One region of the Heyndrickxia sp. FSL W8-0423 genome, then DNA from elsewhere that is predicted to be linked to it. Evidence: a T-box and tRNA genes for the amino acid it is inferred to sense, from the RefSeq annotation. Region 1 holds a T-box; the other holds one or more tRNA genes.
What was found. A T-box is a leader RNA that pairs with one kind of tRNA and senses whether it is charged. The one in region 1 lies ahead of ileS (isoleucine--tRNA ligase), so its partner is inferred to be a tRNA-Ile.
Positions count from the first base shown of each region.

Region 2: it encodes a tRNA-Ile, which carries the amino acid that the T-box ahead of ileS (isoleucine--tRNA ligase) is inferred to sense. The anticodon was not compared.

Region 1 is NZ_JBBPBE010000001.1:2,496,583-2,507,065, reverse strand. It holds gene MKY81_RS12750 (RluA family pseudouridine synthase) at 1-780, opposite strand, end outside; gene lspA (signal peptidase II) at 752-1,237, opposite strand; gene MKY81_RS12740 (TraR/DksA family transcriptional regulator) at 1,329-1,616, opposite strand; gene ileS (isoleucine--tRNA ligase) at 1,743-4,511, opposite strand; T-box leader at 4,622-4,857, opposite strand; gene MKY81_RS12730 (DivIVA domain-containing protein) at 4,912-5,418, opposite strand; gene MKY81_RS12725 (YlmH family RNA-binding protein) at 5,637-6,413, opposite strand; gene MKY81_RS12720 (YggT family protein) at 6,468-6,728, opposite strand; gene MKY81_RS12715 (cell division protein SepF) at 6,734-7,171, opposite strand; gene MKY81_RS12710 (YggS family pyridoxal phosphate-dependent enzyme) at 7,187-7,855, opposite strand; gene pgeF (peptidoglycan editing factor PgeF) at 7,852-8,679, opposite strand; gene MKY81_RS12700 (YlmC/YmxH family sporulation protein) at 8,839-9,114, opposite strand; gene sigG (RNA polymerase sporulation sigma factor SigG) at 9,272-10,048, opposite strand; gene sigE (RNA polymerase sporulation sigma factor SigE) at 10,190-10,483, opposite strand, start outside.
Region 2 is NZ_JBBPBE010000001.1:910,413-920,895, forward strand. It holds gene MKY81_RS04640 (YaaC family protein) at 1-171, shown strand, start outside; rRNA gene rrf (5S ribosomal RNA) at 231-347, opposite strand; rRNA gene MKY81_RS04650 (23S ribosomal RNA) at 421-3,374, opposite strand; tRNA gene MKY81_RS04655 (tRNA-Ala) at 3,652-3,727, opposite strand; tRNA gene MKY81_RS04660 (tRNA-Ile) at 3,740-3,816, opposite strand; rRNA gene MKY81_RS04665 (16S ribosomal RNA) at 3,973-5,526, opposite strand; gene MKY81_RS04670 (HD-GYP domain-containing protein) at 5,741-6,823, opposite strand; gene gyrA (DNA gyrase subunit A) at 6,934-9,432, opposite strand; gene gyrB (DNA topoisomerase (ATP-hydrolyzing) subunit B) at 9,559-10,483, opposite strand, start outside.

The DNA of each region.
Region 1 (10,483 bases):
TGACAATGTTTTCCTTGGACCGTACTTAGGATCACCCGCAAGTGGAAATCCAATATATTTCATATGGACGCGAATTTGGTGGGTGCGTCCTGTTTCTAATTGACATTCTACAAATGTAAAATCGTTAAAACGATCGAGTACGCGAAAATGCGTTACTGCATGTTTACCACTATCTACAACTGTCATTCTTTGACGATCAACTGGATCCCTGCCAATTGGAGCATCTATCGTTCCATAATCATGTGGAATATTTCCATGGACGATTGCAAAATATTTTCTTGTTACGGATTTATCAACCAATTGGTTTACTAGACGCTCGTGGGAGAAATCATTTTTGGCAACCATTAATAATCCGGAAGTATCTTTATCAATCCGATGGACAATCCCAGGTCTCATTACACCATTAATGCCGGAAAGATCAGTACAATGTGCCATTAAACCATTTACTAACGTACCTGATGTATGACCTGGGGCAGGATGTACTACCATTCCTTTTGGTTTATTAACAACTAAAACATCTCCATCTTCATAATAAATATCAAGATTCATGTCTTCAGCCTCTACATCTAATTCTTCTGGCTCAGGGATTTCTATTACTAGTTGATCATTAATCATACATTTATAATTTGCTTTAACGTTTTTTCCGTTTACAGTTACATGACCTTCTTTAAGCCATTGCTGTACTTGCGAACGGGACCATTCTTCATTTAGAGCAGAAATAACTTTGTCGATCCTTTCATTATTTTCACTCTCAAGAATGATGTGTTCCATTTTTTCCATAAGTTTTCTCCTTTGATTGTCGTTCTTCTCTCAACATTTGTATGAGAAGCAGAACAACCCCGATCGTTAATGCTGCATCCGCGATATTAAAAATAGGAAAATCGATAATTTCCGCATAAAGAAAGTCAATAACTTCTTTTCGGAAAAGTCGATCAATAAAGTTTCCAATTGCACCGCCCAGCATAAAAGCCAAACTAATCCCTAATAAAGGTTTTCCTTTTGCATGTTTTTGAATGTAATAAATAATTCCCCCAACCACAATAATCGTGATTAAATAAAATAACCACATCTGGCCTTGTAAAATTCCCCATGCGGCACCTTGATTCCGATGGGATGTAATTGAAAAAACATTTTCGATTACAGGAATTCTTTCTCCAATTTCCATGTTTTTCTCAACTAGAATTTTTGTTAATTGGTCTAAAGCTATAACAAATAAAGAAATTATGTAATATATCACAAAGGAAACCCCCGTATCTTTTTCGTTAAAAAAGCTTTGCTTCCTTTGCATTGTAGCATAAAACGGGGGACTTAGAAAAGCTTATTTGTCATTAGCTAAAAGGGATTGTAATTTTTCCAAAGGACCATAATTGTTTCCATTCGTCAGAGGTTTTTAATGTAGGTATTGTTTCAAGCCATTCTTTCGGAATCGGTTCGCCATTTCGTTCACATTTTCCATAATTACCTTCATTCCATTTTGATAGGGCGGTATTAATGTCCTTTAATTCATCATTAATCAACTCTTTAATTAAGTCATCATTCGTTTCGTAAGAATTTAATTCTACTTTTAGATCATGAAGTAAATGAAATAAATGTTGATGTTCATCATTAAGGTACATTGATATTCCCTCCTTCATAGGTTGATGTTAGCTTACCCTTATTTTTTAATTATTTATCGAGTAACTCTTTCATAAAGTTACAGAAAATAGAAAACCCTCGAAGAATTACCTCCGAGGGTTTTATCTTTATGCGTTATAATAAGATTCTTTAACAACAGCAGCACATCTAGGACACAATGTTGGATGTTCTTCAACTTTCCCAACATCAGGGGTAACAACCCAGCAGCGCTCGCAAGTTTCACCATCCGCTTTTTCAACCAAAATAGCGGCATGTTCAAGCTTCAGTGCTTGTTCTGGCGCATCTTCAACAGAACCGGCAATTTCAAATCCAGAAACAATAAATAATTGGTTCATGTTTTCTGAAATGGAATCTAATAATTGTTTTGTTTTTTCATTTACAAATAAAGTAATTTTTGCAGTTAATGATTTTCCAATTACTTTTTCATTACGTGCCTCTTCTAAAGCTTTTAAAACGTCATTACGAAGTTTTAAAAATTCTCCCCATTTGCTTTTCAGCTCATTTGCATTTGGTAAGTCACTGAATTCCGGCATATCTGTTAATTGGACGCTTTCTTCTGCCGTACCAGGAATATATGCCCATACTTCATCAGCTGTGTGAGGCAAGATTGGTGATAAGAGTTTCGTTAACGCTGTTAAACAATCATATAATACAGTTTGCATTGCACGTCGTTCAAAATTGTCTTTTGCTTCGATATATAAAACATCTTTTGCAAAATCTAAATAGAATGAACTTAAATCTAATGTACAGAAGTTATTGACCGCATGATAAATACTTGAAAATTCATAGTTTTCGTATGCATCATGTGCATGTTTAATTAAATCATTCAATTTCACTAGCATATATTGATCAACTTCACGTAAATCTTCGTAAGCAATTTTATCTGAAGAAGGATCAAAATCGGATAAATTCCCTAATAAGAAACGGAATGTGTTACGAATTTTGCGATAAACTTCTGATACTTGTTTCAAAATGGCATCAGAGACACGAACATCCGCCTGATAATCAACAGAAGCAACCCATAAACGGATAATATCTGCCCCTAATTGATTGATTACTTTTCCTGGTAAAATTACATTTCCTAAAGACTTACTCATTTTACGTCCTTCACCATCAAGTGCGAACCCGTGGCTTAACACCCCTTTATACGGTGCTTTCCCCGTCACAGCTACAGCAGTTGTTAATGAAGAGTTGAACCAGCCACGATATTGGTCGGAACCTTCTAAATATAAATCTGCAGGGCGTTGTAAGTCATCACGCTCATATAATACTGCCTGATGAGAAGATCCCGAATCAAACCATACATCCATAATGTCATTTTCTTTCGTAAATTTACCATTTGGACTTCCCGGGTGAGTGAAGCCATCAGGTAATAATTCATTTACTTCTTTTTCAAACCAAACATTTGAACCATGTTCACGGAAAAGTTCTGAAACATGTTCAATTGTTTCGTCTGTAATAATTGGTTCACCATTTTCCGCATAGAATACAGGAATTGGTACACCCCATGCACGCTGTCTAGAAATACACCAATCACCACGATCACGAACCATATTAAACAGTCGGGTTTCTCCCCATGATGGAACCCATTTTACTTCTTTGATAGCTTCCAATAATGCAGGACGGAATTTATCAATTGAAGCAAACCATTGTGCCGTTGCCCGGAAAATTACCGGTTTTTTCGTTCTCCAGTCATGTGGATAAGAATGGGTAATAAAGCTTAATTTTAATAGCGCACCGACTTCTTCTAACTTTTCGGAGATTGGTTTATTTGCTTTATCGTAAAATAGCCCTTCAAATCCAGGTGCCTCTGCCGTCATGACACCTTTATCATCAACAGGACATAAAACGTCCAAACCATATTTTTTCCCTACAAGAAAGTCATCTTCCCCATGTCCGGGCGCAGTATGAACACAACCCGTACCGGAATCTGTCGTAACATGTTCGCCTAACATAACTAATGAATCACGATCATAGAATGGATGTTTCGCTAAAATATATTCTAATTCTTTACCGAGAACCGTTTTAACAATTTGTGGTGAATTCCATTCTAAAACTTCGGATACTTCTTCAAGAAGCGCTTCAGCAACTAAATATTTTTCATTTGCTACATTTACAACTACATATTTTAGTTCCGGATGAACGGTAATTCCAAGGTTAGCGGGAATTGTCCAAGGTGTTGTTGTCCAAATGATAATTTTTGTTTCATTATCTAATACACCTTTTCCATCTTTTACTTCAAATGCTACATAAATAGAAGCTGAACGTTTATCTTGGTATTCTATTTCCGCTTCCGCTAAAGCCGATTCGCTTGACGGAGACCAGTAAACTGGTTTCAGTCCTTTATAAATATAGCCTTTCTTCGCCATTTCTCCGAAAACTTTAATTTGTTGTGCCTCATATTCAGGTTTTAATGTTAAATATGGATTTTCCCAATCACCACGAACACCTAAACGTTTAAATGCTGTCCGTTGATTATCTACTTGCTGATATGCATATTCAGCACATAATTGCCGGAATTCTGCGATTGTCATTTCTTTTCTTTTTACACCTTTATTCGTTAACGCCTGTTCAATTGGAAGACCATGTGTGTCCCAGCCAGGAACATATGGAGCTTGATAGCCGGTCATTGATTTGTAGCGGACGATAAAGTCTTTTAATGTTTTATTTAATGCATGACCCATATGAAGATCTCCATTGGCATATGGTGGTCCATCGTGAAGAACAAAAAGCGGTCTGCCTTTAGTTTTGTCTTGAACTTTTTGATAAATATTCATTTCTTCCCATTTTGCTTGGATTTCTGGTTCTCTTTTTGGGAGATTTCCACGCATCGGAAATTCTGTTTTTGGCATTAATAGCGTATCTTTATAATCCATGTCTTTTCCTCCTAATTATTTGACTCCGTTACAAGTTTAATGATTTCCTCTATTTATTGACAATTAACTAAGGTGCCATACAAATAAATAGAAAAAGCCTTCTCATCCCTGGAAGGGACGAGAAGACTTTCCCGCGGTACCACCCTAATAGATATCATTAATGGATATCCACTTACACATTCGTATCGTGAATGAATCGCTTGTATCTACTTACCAACTTGATGTTCAATACAAGAACTCTAGGGTGATTTTCCAATTATTCGCTTATACCAAGCTTCCACTATCCTTGGTTCGCTTATTATAATAAGACGTTGAACAATTGTACTGTCCCTGTCATCGTTTGTGTATATATTTGATATAAATTATATGTGATACAATTTCATTTCGTCAAGATTCAAGATTATTTAATTTCTTCTTCAATATTTAATTCTGTAGCATCGATATCAAATTCCATTAAATTATCCCAATCATCATTCTTAAGTAAATCTAATTGAGCTTCTATGAGCATTTTGAAACGAGTTCGAAATACTTTTGATTGCTTTTTAAGCTCTTCAATTTCTAAGGCAATTTTCCGAGCTTTTGATAATGCTTCATTCACTATACGATCCGCATTTTTTTCAGATTCTCTAATAATCAGCTTTGCTTCTTTTTGTGCATTACCGCGGACTTCCTCCGCTGCTTCCTGGGCAACGACGATAGATTTATTTAATGTTTCTTCAATATTCGTAAAATGTCCTAGACGTTCATTTAGCGAAGAAAGCTTTTCTTCTAGTTCTTTCTTTTCACGTATAATCAGCTCGTAGTCTTTGATGACTTGATCAAGGAATTCGTTCACTTCATCTTCGTCATACCCGCGAAAGCCTTTACTAAATTCCTTATTATGTATATCCAATGGTGTTAAAGGCATCTTGCCACCTCCAGTAAGTTTTAATCTTCCGCTTTTCTCTTATCCAGCTTCAGTGCCTAGCCCCTCGAGGTCAAATAACCTAAACCAAATGAAGACAAATTGCGGACTTCCTTTGGTTTAGAACATTTGCTTGTCGGGGCTGACAGAGGCACTTCCGCTTTTAACTTATTATACTTTTTTTCGACAGTTTGTGGGGATTTTCCTGCAAATTTATCAAATTATTTCATTACGCCCACCAGTATTCGCCATTTTTCTTTTCTTGTTTGGCCATCAATGACAATAATTTTGCTTCTACCATAACCTCTTGCCGAGATCATATCACCTTCATCACAAATAAACGAAGTTTGCTCAGTCATCCTCCAATTTACTTTTACTTGTCCATGTTGAATAAGTGTTTGGGCTTTCTGTCTGGAAATGTTATAAATTGATGATATAACAGCATCTAATCTTAAAGAGCTAACAGTTGTTTGTTGTTCATGCCATGTTTCACCTATTGAAATCATTTCATTCATATTCATTTCCAATAATTCGATCGAAATTTTCCCGACCTGGCAAAATTCTAGTTTTATATAATCTTTTAATTCTTTAACAATGAAAAATTGGATCCGATGACCACCGATAAGGATGTCCCCGAATTTTTCCCTTTTAACTCCTAAAGACATAAGGGTGCCAAGTACTTGACGGTGTGTAATCGTAACAAATTTACTAGGATATTTTATTTCAAATAAAGCAATTTGGAAGTCTTCGTCGGCGGGAGTATAATAATCGGGATAGAGTAGAACCCTTTTTCTTTCACAAAACTCATGGCCTCCGAATACATGTACCCTCACCTGTTGTCCTATACCAATAATCGATTGAACAATATGAATTTGTCTCGGATCTAAAAAATCGGTTAGCTTTGGTGCATAACAGTCTTCAACATATTGTTTCCAATTGACAACTTGATCAATAAATTCTTTCTCTTCCGGTCTAAAATGTTGATAAATATTATCCATAAAATCCCCTAAAACGTTAATAGTCAAAAATAGATAAAGGTTCGTAGGCACTACCTAAATAATCCAAAAATATAGTGCCCTTACCCCTCTTCCAGCAAGATTTAACACAATAATAGCGATAATTGGTGAAAAATCAATCATTCCAAATGGTGGAATAATGCGACGAAATTGTTCTAAATACGGTTCACATATGCGTGCGAACATTTGACCAATTGAAGATTGTTGCGCATTAAACCATGACATAAATATATAAATAATAATTATGTATGTATAAATCTCAATAGCTTTAATTAAAATTCCAAACAAAATATCCATTCTACTTAAGACCACCTCGAATCAAAATCATTTTGCTGAATTAAGTCAGTAATATTTCCCGAAACTTCTACATTATCTGGCGTACTCAAAAATATATCTGTTCCAATTCTTTGAATATCTCCACCAATAGCATAAACAGTTCCACTTAAAAAATCGATAATTCGTTTTGCTTGATCACGATCAATCCTTTGTAAATTCACAACTACTGCCCGTCTATTTTTTAAATGATCAGCAATTTCTTGTGCCTCGGCATAAACTCGTGGTTCAACCAATATAACTTTTGAAGATTTTTGAACACTTTGTAAGCTGACAACATTTTGCTTTTGTTGTTGCGTCTTTGGATACTGCTCAGGTTCCATTTCATTATCCAGCTTTTCGTCTTCAGTATATTCATATTCATCATCCAATAAAAAAAATGATTTCAACTTCGTTTTCAATCCCATACGAACACCTCCATTTTATCCAACTAATGATGTACCTATTCTTACAAAAGTCGCCCCTTCTTCAATAGCAATTGTGTAGTCATTTGACATTCCCATAGATAATTCATTACATGGAGCATACTCAAGTTGTAAGGCTTGGACTTTATTTTGCAATTCTTTTAATCCACGAAAGCACCGACGAATGCTTGCTTCATCCTCTGTTAAAGGTGCCATCGTCATTAATCCAACGACTTTTATTTTATTTAAATTTTTTAAATTATGAATAAAACTTATCACATCTTCAGGATTAATACCATGTTTAGAATCTTCTCCAGAAACATTTACTTGAATGAAACAGGAGATTTGCTTTTCAGCCCTTTTATTAATTTCTTCCGCTAAAGACAGTCGATCAAGAGAATGAATGTACGCTACTTTATCAATAATATTTTTCACTTTGCGTGTTTGGAGAGTTCCAATAAAATGCCATATTGCACGTTCTTTAAGCGCATCCCACTTTTCAATTAAACCTGTGTCACGATTTTCACCTAAATTAACAATACCTGTTTCTACCGCTTCTTCCGCACGTTCAGTCGTTACATATTTAGTTACTGCAATAATAGTTACTTCATCAGGATTTCTCCCAGACTTTTTACATGCGATATCAATATTTTCTTTAATAATTGAAAGATTTTCAGACACTTTCATGAAGAAGCTCCTTTCAAACCAATAAAACTTAACATTCTTCCTGTTTTTCCATAATCACGTCGATGTGAAAAAAATTCATCTTGATCACATCTTGTACAATAGTTCGTTAAATAAATATTTTCAGGGGGAATACCCGATAATTCAAGGATAAACTGATTCAATTTTTTTAAATCTAGTTTAAACTGCCCTGGAGTTATTTCTTCATATGGCATTTCAATATTCGGTTTCATCCAGTTGTTTACTTTAGCAATTACCCGGTTATCAACAACATAACAATCTTTGCAAATAGAAGGACCAATGACTGCTTGGATATGTTGTACAGCTATTCCTTCACTCGTCCATTTTTCCACCATTTTCTTACCGATCCCATCAACCGTACCTTTCCATCCTGCATGGGCAATACCAATCATATTATAGTCCGGAGCAAAAAAATAAAGAGGAACACAATCCGCAAAACACAGTGTTAGCAATGTATTTTTTTCTTCAGTATAAAGACCATCTGTATTTTGGAGACTACTTTCATAATCAAGAGCACCTTTTCCTGCTTCAGATTCGCCTACTTTCGCGATTCGACAACCGTGCGTTTGCTCCGCTCCAACCCAGCTATTAATATCGAAATCAAGCTTTGTAGATAATAACTGACGATTTTGCTGAACATCAGTTAATGCATCACCAACATGAAATCCACAATTTAACGTTTGAAATTCATTTTTACTCTTCCCGCCATTTTTCGTTGTAAATCCGGCAATTAAGTTTGAATTTAGTCGATTCCAGCTCTCTATAATAAAATATTCTTTTTCCTTTTTTTGAAATGGCTCAAACATATATTTACTCCTATATTTTCCGAAAGATTCTTTTTAATAGTGTATCATAAATTCAGCTTATGTTCATTTTATAATTCAGTTACATCTTAAATTAAAAAACTAAAAAAAAAGAAGCTTATCCCTCCTTCAATTAGATAAGCTTGATAAATAAAGATATTATTATTGTTTAGGTTCCTGTAATTGTTGTTGCATATAGTTTTGATCACGGAAACGAACTAATATTACATCCGCTCCGATTTTGACAATATTGCTCCAAGGTATAATAAATTCTTCATCTTTTCCGAAAAAGCCAAAAACCTTTCCCGACCCACCTACAATAATACTATCAATTTTCCCGGTATCCAAATTTATATCTATATCTCCGATGTTTCCTAATTTCCGCCCGTCCGATATACTGACTACATCTTTTACTTGAAATTCTGAAATACGAACCATTGATAACCCCTCCATCAAGTCATGGCTTATTAACAAGTGCACAAATTATAATACATGTATATGCATTGGAAGGACATTTTAAGAAGAAAACTATTGGATTCGTTATAGAAATAAATTATGGACAAGTATCCTGTGAATTCCCAGGATACTTGTCCACCTATTGTATATTCTTATTCATTTGTTTAATTGCCGCTTTTTCTAATCGAGATACTTGCGCTTGGGAAATACCAATTTCCTCCGCCACTTCCATTTGTGTTTTTCCTTGAAAGAAACGCTTACGAATAATCATTTTTTCGCGATCATTTAATCTTCGCAACCCCTCTTGTAAAGCAATTTCTTCTACCCATTGTGTATCGCGGTTCTTTTCATCCCCAAGTTGGTCCATCACATAAATAGGGTCCCCTCCATCATTATAAATAGGTTCAAACAATGATACAGGGTCTTGGATGGCATCTAATGCAAAAACAATTTCTTCATGGGGTACTTCCAATACTTTAGCAATTTCTTCGGCTGTAGGTTCCCGTGAAGTTTTGCTCATTAGTTTCTCACGTACTTGGAGAGCTTTATAAGCTATATCACGAAGTGACCTTGAGACACGAATTGGATTATTATCACGCAAATATCTTCTTATTTCTCCTATAATCATCGGTACAGCATAAGTTGAAAATCTTACATTCTGACTTAAATCAAAATTATCAATAGATTTCATAAGTCCAATACAACCGACCTGAAAGAGGTCATCGACATATTCACCACGATTATTAAAGCGTTGGATTACACTTAATACGAGTCGTAAATTGCCGTTTACAAGTTTTTCTCTTGCATGTAAATCACCTTCATGCATTTTTTTCAATAATTCTCGCATCTCTTCGTTTTTTAGCACAGGAAGTTTAGATGTATCTACCCCACAAATTTCTACTTTATTCCTCTTCAAGTCATTTCCCTCCTCATAGGAGCTGCTGTTCAAAATTAAGTATCTCCGCGGGTGGGAAAATTATGCATGGGTAGAAATTTGAGTAAGGCCTCTTCTTTGCAAAATTATTGATGCGAAAAGGTTTTATTTAAAAAAAATTTTTTAAACCATTTTATTAAACTCCTTTTTTAACCTTTTTATAATTCTTTTCTCAAGTCGTGAAATATACGATTGTGAAATCCCTAGCATATCAGCTACGTCCTTTTGTGTTTTCTCTTCTCCACCTTGCAAGCCAAAGCGAAGTTCCATTATTTGCTTCTCTCTAGGTGTTAACTGATGTAATGCACTGAATAATAGTTTTTTATCGACATTTGCTTCAAGATCCTTCGTGATAATATCCTCCTCTGTTCCAAGTACATCGGATAGTAATAATTCATTTCCGTCCCAATCAATATT
Region 2 (10,483 bases), 1.6 Mb from region 1:
TATTTATTGCTATATAACTTAAGTATGATTGCCAGATATGAAACGGAATGGTGGTGTGAGCTTTTAAAAACAACACCGACCAATGACTATTCATTAATAAAATCCTTTTTATCTATAACTGCTCAAAAAACGCCCTATTTAGTTTATCAATATTTAAGAGAACAACGATAATATTCGTTATATGAATATAGACAAAAAAACACAGAGCATACACTCTGTGTTTTTCATTTGCCTGGCAACGTCCTACTCTTGCAGGGGGAGAGCCCCCAACTACCATCGGCGCTGAGAAGCTTAACTTCCGTGTTCGGGATGGGAACGGGTGTGACCTTCTCGCCATAATTACCAGACTATTTATTTAAGGGTTTGTTCCCTCAAAACTAGATAGATGAGAAATACTTCGTAATAACCTTGAATCTATTGTTGGTTAAGTCTTCGACCGATTAGTATTCGTCAGCTCCATGTGTCGCCACACTTCCACCTCGAACCTATCAACCTGATCATCTTTCAGGGGTCTTATTTAGATAAACTAAGGGAAATCTCATCTTGAGGGGGGCTTCATGCTTAGATGCTTTCAGCACTTATCCCTTCCGCACATAGCTACCCAGCGATGCCTTTGGCAAGACAACTGGTACACCAGCGGTGCGTCCATCCCGGTCCTCTCGTACTAAGGACAGCTCCTCTCAAATTTCCTACGCCCACGACGGATAGGGACCGAACTGTCTCACGACGTTCTGAACCCAGCTCGCGTACCGCTTTAATGGGCGAACAGCCCAACCCTTGGGACCGACTACAGCCCCAGGATGCGATGAGCCGACATCGAGGTGCCAAACCTCCCCGTCGATGTGGACTCTTGGGGGAGATAAGCCTGTTATCCCCGGGGTAGCTTTTATCCGTTGAGCGATGGCCCTTCCATGCGGAACCACCGGATCACTAAGCCCGACTTTCGTCCCTGCTCGACTTGTAGGTCTCGCAGTCAAGCTCCCTTGTGCCTTTACACTCTGCGAATGATTTCCAACCATTCTGAGGGAACCTTTGGGCGCCTCCGTTACCTTTTAGGAGGCGACCGCCCCAGTCAAACTGCCTGCCTGACACTGTCTCCCACCCCGATTCAGGGGTGCGGGTTAGAATTTCAATACAGCCAGGGTAGTATCCCACCGACGCCTCCACCGAAGCTGGCGCTCCGGCTTCAAAGGCTCCTACCTATCCTGTACAAGCTGTACCAAAATTCAATATCAGGCTGCAGTAAAGCTCCACGGGGTCTTTCCGTCCTGTCGCGGGTAACCTGCATCTTCACAGGTACTATAATTTCACCGAGTCTCTCGTTGAGACAGTGCCCAGATCGTTGCGCCTTTCGTGCGGGTCAGAACTTACCTGACAAGGAATTTCGCTACCTTAGGACCGTTATAGTTACGGCCGCCGTTTACTGGGGCTTCAATTCAAAGCTTCGCTTACGCTAACCTCTCCTCTTAACCTTCCAGCACCGGGCAGGCGTCAGCCCCTATACTTCGCCTTACGGCTTCGCAGAGACCTGTGTTTTTGCTAAACAGTCGCCTGGGCCTATTCACTGCGGCTCTCTCGGGCTTGCACCCTAACAGAGCACCCCTTCTCCCGAAGTTACGGGGTCATTTTGCCGAGTTCCTTAACGAGAGTTCTCTCGCTCACCTTAGGATTCTCTCCTCGCCTACCTGTGTCGGTTTGCGGTACGGGCACCTTTCACCTCACTAGAGGATTTTCTAGGCAGTGTGGAATCAGGAACTTCGGTACTATATTTCCCTCGCCATCACAGCTCAAGGTACATGGTGACGGGATTTGCCTCGTCACCCCTCTAACTGCTTGGACGCGCTATTCCAGCAGCGCGCTTACCCTATCCTCCTGCGTCCCCCCATCGTTCAAACGGTGAAGAGGTGGTACAGGAATATCAACCTGTTGTCCATCGCCTACGCCTTTCGGCCTCGGCTTAGGTCCCGACTAACCCTGAGCGGACGAGCCTTCCTCAGGAAACCTTAGGCATTCGGTGGAAGGGATTCTCACCCTTCTTTCGCTACTCATACCGGCATTCTCACTTCTAAGCGCTCCACCAGTCCTTACGGTCTAGCTTCTCAGCCCTTAGAACGCTCTCCTACCACGGACACCAACGGTGTCCATCCACAGCTTCGGTGATACGTTTAGCCCCGGTACATTTTCGGCGCAGAGTCACTCGACCAGTGAGCTATTACGCACTCTTTAAATGGTGGCTGCTTCTAAGCCAACATCCTGGTTGTCTAAGCAACTCCACATCCTTTTCCACTTAACGTATACTTTGGGACCTTAGCTGGTGGTCTGGGCTGTTTCCCTTTTGACTACGGATCTTATCACTCGCAGTCTGACTCCTAAGGATAAGTCATTGGCATTCGGAGTTTGTCTGAATTCGGTAACCCGATGAGGGCCCCTAGTCCAAACAGTGCTCTACCTCCAAGACTCTTACCTTAAGGCTAGCCCTAAAGCTATTTCGGAGAGAACCAGCTATCTCCAAGTTCGATTGGAATTTCTCCGCTACCCACACCTCATCCCCGCACTTTTCAACGTGCGTGGGTTCGGGCCTCCAGTAAGTGTTACCTTACCTTCACCCTGGACATGGGTAGATCACCTGGTTTCGGGTCTACGACCTCAAACTCATTCGCCCTATTAAGACTCGCTTTCGCTGCGGCTCCGCCTCTTCAGCTTAACCTCGCTTGAAATCGTAACTCGCCGGTTCATTCTACAAAAGGCACGCTATCACTCGGCGTCTTTCCGAAGGAAAGACGCACAGAGCTCTAACTACTTGTAGGCACACGGTTTCAGGTTCTCTTTCACTCCCCTCCCGGGGTGCTTTTCACCTTTCCCTCACGGTACTGGTTCACTATCGGTCACTAGGGAGTATTTAGCCTTGGGAGATGGTCCTCCCTGCTTCCGACGGGATTTCACGTGTCCCGCCGTACTCAGGATCCACTCTGGAGGGAACGAAGTTTCAACTACAGGGTTGTTACCTTCTTTGACGGGCCTTTCCAGACCTCTTCATTTACTCCGTTCCTTTGTAACTCCGTATAGAGTGTCCTACAACCCCAAGAGGCAAGCCTCTTGGTTTGGGCTTCTTCCGTTTCGCTCGCCGCTACTCAGGAAATCGCGTTTGCTTTCTCTTCCTCCGGGTACTTAGATGTTTCAGTTCCCCGGGTCTGCCTTCCATACTCTATGTATTCAAGTAAGGATACTACCCCATTACGGGCAGTGGGTTCCCCCATTCGGAAATCTCCGGATCAAAGCTTGCTTACAGCTCCCCGAAGCATATCGGTGTTAGTCCCGTCCTTCATCGGCTCCTAGTGCCAAGGCATTCACCGTGCGCCCTTACTAACTTAACCTAAAATAAGGTTTATTTTTAAAACTACTTAAATGGATTCATCCATAAAGTGGCGATTCTCGGTTATTACTTGGTTATTTCTCATGATATCTAGTTTTCAAGGAACAAGGCTACTGATTTCAATCACATCATGATTAATCATCGTAGCATTTGCTTCGTGCTGCCTTGCTCCGAGGTGAACCTAATCTTCCTCGAATAAGCATTGCCGCAGGAGCAATTTTACCCAAAGTGCAATTTAGAAATTATCTAAAAATAATATCTTTATTGACTTTATCTTTTGGTGGAGCCTAGCGGGATCGAACCGCTGACCTCCTGCGTGCAAAGCAGGCGCTCTCCCAGCTGAGCTAAGGCCCCGAATATGTTATATGGTGGGCCTAAATGGACTCGAACCATCGACCTCACGCTTATCAGGCGTGCGCTCTAACCAGCTGAGCTATAGGCCCACATTTTCGGAAATAAAAAACATCGATATGGAAGAAGAACTCCTTGTCGTTGTTTTTATCTATTGCATATTTTTTTGAAGAATTCATCCTTCAAAACTGAACAAAACGGAAAACGTCTTTTTTGTAACCACGTTAGTGGTCTTCCATATTCCTTAGAAAGGAGGTGATCCAGCCGCACCTTCCGATACGGCTACCTTGTTACGACTTCACCCCAATCATCTGTCCCACCTTCGGCGGCTGGCTCCAAAAGGTTACCTCACCGACTTCGGGTGTTACAAACTCTCGTGGTGTGACGGGCGGTGTGTACAAGGCCCGGGAACGTATTCACCGCGGCATGCTGATCCGCGATTACTAGCGATTCCGGCTTCATGTAGGCGAGTTGCAGCCTACAATCCGAACTGAGAATGGTTTTATGGGATTGGCGTAACCTCGCGGTCTAGCAACCCTTTGTACCATCCATTGTAGCACGTGTGTAGCCCAGGTCATAAGGGGCATGATGATTTGACGTCATCCCCACCTTCCTCCGGTTTGTCACCGGCAGTCACCTTAGAGTGCCCAACTGAATGCTGGCAACTAAGGTCAAGGGTTGCGCTCGTTGCGGGACTTAACCCAACATCTCACGACACGAGCTGACGACAACCATGCACCACCTGTCACTCTTGTCCCCGAAGGGAAATCCCTATCTCTAGGGAGGGCAAGAGGATGTCAAGACCTGGTAAGGTTCTTCGCGTTGCTTCGAATTAAACCACATGCTCCACCGCTTGTGCGGGCCCCCGTCAATTCCTTTGAGTTTCAGCCTTGCGGCCGTACTCCCCAGGCGGAGTGCTTAATGCGTTAGCTGCAGCACTAAAGGGCGGAAACCCTCTAACACTTAGCACTCATCGTTTACGGCGTGGACTACCAGGGTATCTAATCCTGTTCGCTCCCCACGCTTTCGCGCCTCAGCGTCAGTTACAGACCAAAGAGCCGCCTTCGCCACTGGTGTTCCTCCACATCTCTACGCATTTCACCGCTACACGTGGAATTCCGCTCTTCTCTTCTGCACTCAAGTCTCCCAGTTTCCAATGACCCTCCACGGTTGAGCCGTGGGCTTTCACATCAGACTTAAGAAACCGCCTGCGCGCGCTTTACGCCCAATAATTCCGGACAACGCTTGCCACCTACGTATTACCGCGGCTGCTGGCACGTAGTTAGCCGTGGCTTTCTGGTTAGGTACCGTCAAGGTACCGCCCTATTCGAACGATACTTGTTCTTCCCTAACAACAGAGTTTTACGATCCGAAAACCTTCATCACTCACGCGGCGTTGCTCCGTCAGACTTTCGTCCATTGCGGAAGATTCCCTACTGCTGCCTCCCGTAGGAGTCTGGGCCGTGTCTCAGTCCCAGTGTGGCCGATCACCCTCTCAAGTCGGCTACGCATCGTCGCCTTGGTGAGCCGTTACCTCACCAACTAGCTAATGCGCCGCGGGTCCATCTGTAAGTGGTAGCTAGTGCCACCTTTCAATTCTCCTTCATGCGAAGGAAAAAGTTATCCGGTATTAGCCCCGGTTTCCCGGAGTTATCCCAGTCTTACAGGCAGGTTACCCACGTGTTACTCACCCGTCCGCCGCTAATCTGAAAAGGAGCAAGCTCCTATCAGATTCGCTCGACTTGCATGTATTAGGCACGCCGCCAGCGTTCGTCCTGAGCCAGGATCAAACTCTCCAAAAAGATGTTTGAAATAGCTCTAGTTAAAAAATAAATTAATTGACGTTTCGTTTTGTTCAGTTTTCAAAGATCAATTGTTATTTGCGACTTTTATATAATAGCATATTTCATCATGTAATGTCAATTACTATTTTAAAATACTTTTATATATTTATTAAAAAGCCAACGAAATTTATTATATCAAACGAATAAGGAAAATACAATAGTAATATCGAAACTAGTATACCTCTTCTATATATAAATTTCTTTCCTTTTCAAGGTCGATGATTTCTCCATCATTCAACCTTATAAGCGGTCTAATTGGTGCAGTTTGTTTAATAAAGATCACCTCTCCGAAAGAGCCGTTTGATATCTTAACCTTTGTTCCTATTGAAAAATTGGCAATCATCGATAATAGAGTGTTTATCACTTCTAAATCAAATTTACCAAATTCATCTATTTTCATTATCTCTAGGGCCTTTAAAGGTGCTATTTTCTTCTTATAAAGGCGATCAGATACTAGTGCATGAAATACATCAGCTACTGTAATAATTCTAGACATAGAGTAATATTGTTTCCCTTTTACCCCCATTGGATAACCGCTTCCATCAAGTCTCTCATGATGTTGAAAGATTGCTAATTTCGTTTCTGATTTGAGTAGTGGACTATTTTGCACCATTTTCAAACTATAATTTGGATGTTCTTGAATCTCAGCCTTTTCACTGTTAGTTAAAGTTGTTTGTTTAGAAATGATTCTTGGTGAAATCTTTGCCATACCTGCATTTGCTAAGCAGCCTGCTAGAGCCGTTTGATAATAGCGGCCTTTATTATCCCCCATTCTTTTAGCAATTAATCCACTAAGAATTCCAACTGAAATAGAATGATAGTAAATATAATCTTCCGGATTATTTACAAAAAGAGAGTTAAGAGCGATGTTTTCCTCCTCAGCTATTTCCAATAAAGGGTATAAATAGTCTCTCACATTTGCTATATCAATTATAGTTCCGGATTGCCATTTTTGAAAATCAGCTTTGTACTTTTTTACTGATTCAGAAAATAAAAAAGGAAAGATGGAGTGGACTTTTACTTGTTCCGCTTTAGTTACATTCACTTCAGAATGGTTTTTGTTAGCTCCCTTTTGTCTCTTTTGACCATTAGATATACTTTCTATTTCTACTTCTCTAATAAAAAATGCTTTTAAAACATCAATATGTTCTATTGATATAACCGTCCCTCTAGGGATAATTGGGGAACTAGTCATTCCCATTACATCCTCAGCTAATATAGATCCTACACGTAATCCGTCTATATTTATTTTCATATGACCACTCCATATAAGTAATAGTATCTATTTTATTTCTATTTATTTTCAATTTTATCAAAAAAGAGACATCGAATCGATGTCTCTTTTAAAAATTGCAAAAAAACCTATTATTCCTCTTCAGCTTCTTGATTATTGTCATTAACTACTTCTAATTCTTCTTGATCTGAAGGTTCCTCTTCTTCCTTTTCGACTTTTGCAACGGTTGCCACATGTTCGTCTTCACCAAGGCGAATTAATTTGACTCCTTGAGTATTACGTCCAAGTTGGGAAATATCACCGACTGCCATCCGTATAAGAACTCCTCCGGCGGTTATCAGCATAAGATCCTCTTCCCCAGTAACGGTTTTTACTGCAATTAAGTTTCCATTCTTTTCTGTAATATTACATGTTTTTAACCCTTTACCACCACGGCTTTGAATGCGATACTCTGAAGAATTAGTGCGTTTTCCGTAACCATTAATAGTGACAATTAAAACATCGTCATTATCTTCGAGAATTTCCATTCCAACGACTTCGTCATCACCCGTTAGCGTGATTCCTTTAACACCGGTAGCAGTTCTTCCCATGGATCGAACATCAACTTCCGGAAAGCGAATTAACATACCATTTTTAGTACCAATGATCATATCTTTATTTCCATCAGTTAATTTAACAGAGATCAGTTCATCTTCATCGCGAAGATGAATAGCAATTAATCCATTTGTTCGTATGTTTGCAAAATCAGTTAGTGGAGTTCGTTTAGATATTCCACGTTTCGTAGTAAAGAATAAGAACGAATCTTCCACAAATTCTTCGACACGAATCATCGTATTAATTTCTTCGTCCTTTTCAATTCCAAGGAGATTTATTATTGGAATCCCTTTAGCTGTTCGACTAAACTCAGGAATTTCATATCCTTTAGATCGGAAAACTTTTCCTTTATTAGTGAAAAATAGGATCGTATCATGGGTTGAAGTTGTTAATAAATGCTCAACAAAGTCGTCCTCATTTGTTCCCATTCCTTGGACCCCGCGTCCTCCACGTTTTTGACTTCTGTATGTGGAAATTGGCAGACGTTTAATGTATCCATTATGGGTTAAACTAATGACAATATTTTCTCGAGGAATTAAATCCTCATCTTCGATTTGTTCAATACCGCCTGAAACAATTTCAGTTTTCCTATTATCATTAAAGCGTTCTTTAATTTCTATTAATTCTTCACGAATAATTTCCAGTACCTTTTCTTCATCTGCTAAAACAGCTTTTAATTCAGCGATTAGTTTTAACAATTCTTGATACTCTTCTTCAATCTTCTCACGTTCTAATCCTGTTAAACGTTGGAGACGCATATCAAGAATAGCCTGAGCTTGCTTCTCAGATAATGAAAATTGTTCCATTAAACCATTTCTTGCAATTTCTGTTGTTTGAGAAGAACGAATCAAACTAATTATTTCATCAATGTGATCAAGAGCAATACGTAATCCCTCTAAAATATGTGCCCTAGCTTCAGCTTTTCTTAATTCGAATTCCGTTCTACGACGAATAATGACTTTTTGATGTTCCAAATAATGATATAAACATTGTTTTAAATTTAATACTTTCGGTTGACCATCAACAAGTGCTAACGTATTGATTCCGAATGTTGTTTGTAATGCTGTATGTTTATATAAATTATTTAAAAGAACATTCGCATTGGCATCTCTTCGTACTTCAATAACTACGCGCATACCAGTACGATCAGATTCGTCTCTTAAATCTGTTATTCCATCAATTTTTTTATCACGTACAAGTTCAGCAATTCTTTCCACAAGCTTTGCTTTATTCACTTGGTAAGGAATTTCTTTAATAATAATGGTCTCTTTGCCATTTGCCTTTTGTTCAATTTCTACTCGTGCCCTTAATGTAATTGATCCTTTCCCGGTTTCATAAGCACGTCTAATTCCGCTTCTTCCCACAATTAATCCTGCAGTAGGGAAATCCGGTCCTGGTATAAATTCCATCAATTCTTGGATGGTAATATCAGGATCCTTACTTAAAGCCAATACTCCATCAATTACTTCCCCAAGTTGATGTGGTGGAATATTAGTCGCCATACCAACAGCGATACCCGAAGTACCGTTGACTAATAAATTCGGAAATCTTGATGGCAACACAACGGGTTCTTTCTCAGAACCATCATAGTTATCTTGATAATCAATTGTGTCCTTATTAATATCGCGAAGTAATTCCATTGATATTTTAGACATACGAGCTTCTGTATAACGCATTGCAGCCGCAGAATCACCATCAATAGAACCGAAGTTACCATGTCCATCTACAAGCATATAGCGATAACTGAAATCTTGAGCCATACGAACCATCGTCTCATAAACGGCCGAATCACCATGTGGATGGTATTTACCGATTACTTCTCCAACGATACGTGCCGACTTCTTAAATGCTTTGTCCGATGTCATACCTAAATCGTTCATCGCATAAAGAATTCGGCGATGTACTGGTTTTAATCCATCACGCACATCTGGAAGTGCACGTGAAACAATTACACTCATCGCATAATCTAAGAAAGATGTACGCATTTCCTGACTTAAATTTATTTCTTTAATATTTGAACTTGGTGTTTCAGCCATACTGGAACCTCCCTTAAGAGAATGAAGCAATCAGTAATGACTGATTGCCCCTCTTGTAAAGATGAAAAGTTAACATTACTAACGCACAAAAGTGCTTAACCTATCTTGTTGCTTGTACTTTCCCGATTAAATATCTAAGTTCTTTACATAAATTGCATTTTCTTCGATAAAATTACGTCGTGGTTCAACCTTATCTCCCATAAGCATTTCAAATGTTTCATCCGCTTCTATTGCATCTTCTAAGCTTACTTGAAGTAAAGTTCTACGCTCTGGATCCATTGTTGTTTCCCATAATTGTTCAGGATTCATTTCACCAAGACCTTTATATCGTTGAATTCCGGGTTTCGGTTGCTGTGGCATTTGACTTAATGCTTGTTCTAATTCCTTGTCACTATATACATATTCAACGCGTTTGCCTTGAGCTATTTTATAAAGGGGCGGCTGTGCAATATAAATGTATCCCGCCTCTATTGTTTGTCGCATATAGCGATAGAAGAATGTTAATAATAATGTTCGAATATGTGCGCCATCGACATCGGCATCAGTCATGATGACTATTTTATGATAGCGAGCTTTTGAAATGTCAAAATCCTCACTAATCCCTGTACCTAATGCAGTAATAATGGTTCGAATTTCATTATTAGTTAAAATTTTATCTAACCGTGCTTTTTCAACATTGAGGATTTTCCCTCTTAAAGGTAAAATCGCTTGAAAATGTCTATCCCTACCTTGCTTCGCAGAGCCACCGGCAGAGTCTCCCTCAACGATAAATAATTCGCTGATTTTCGGATCACGAGATGAACAATCCGCTAATTTCCCGGGAAGGCTTGAAACTTCTAATGCACTTTTTCGACGAGTAAGTTCCCTTGCTTTCTTCGCTGCTAAACGTGCACGTGCTGCCATTAAACCTTTTTCAACAATTTTTTTAGCAACTGTTGGGTTTTCTAACATAAATTTATCAAAATGCTCGGAGAAAATAGCATCGGTAATTGTTCTAGCTTCTGAATTACCTAATTTTGTTTTTGTTTGCCCTTCGAACTGTGGATCAGGA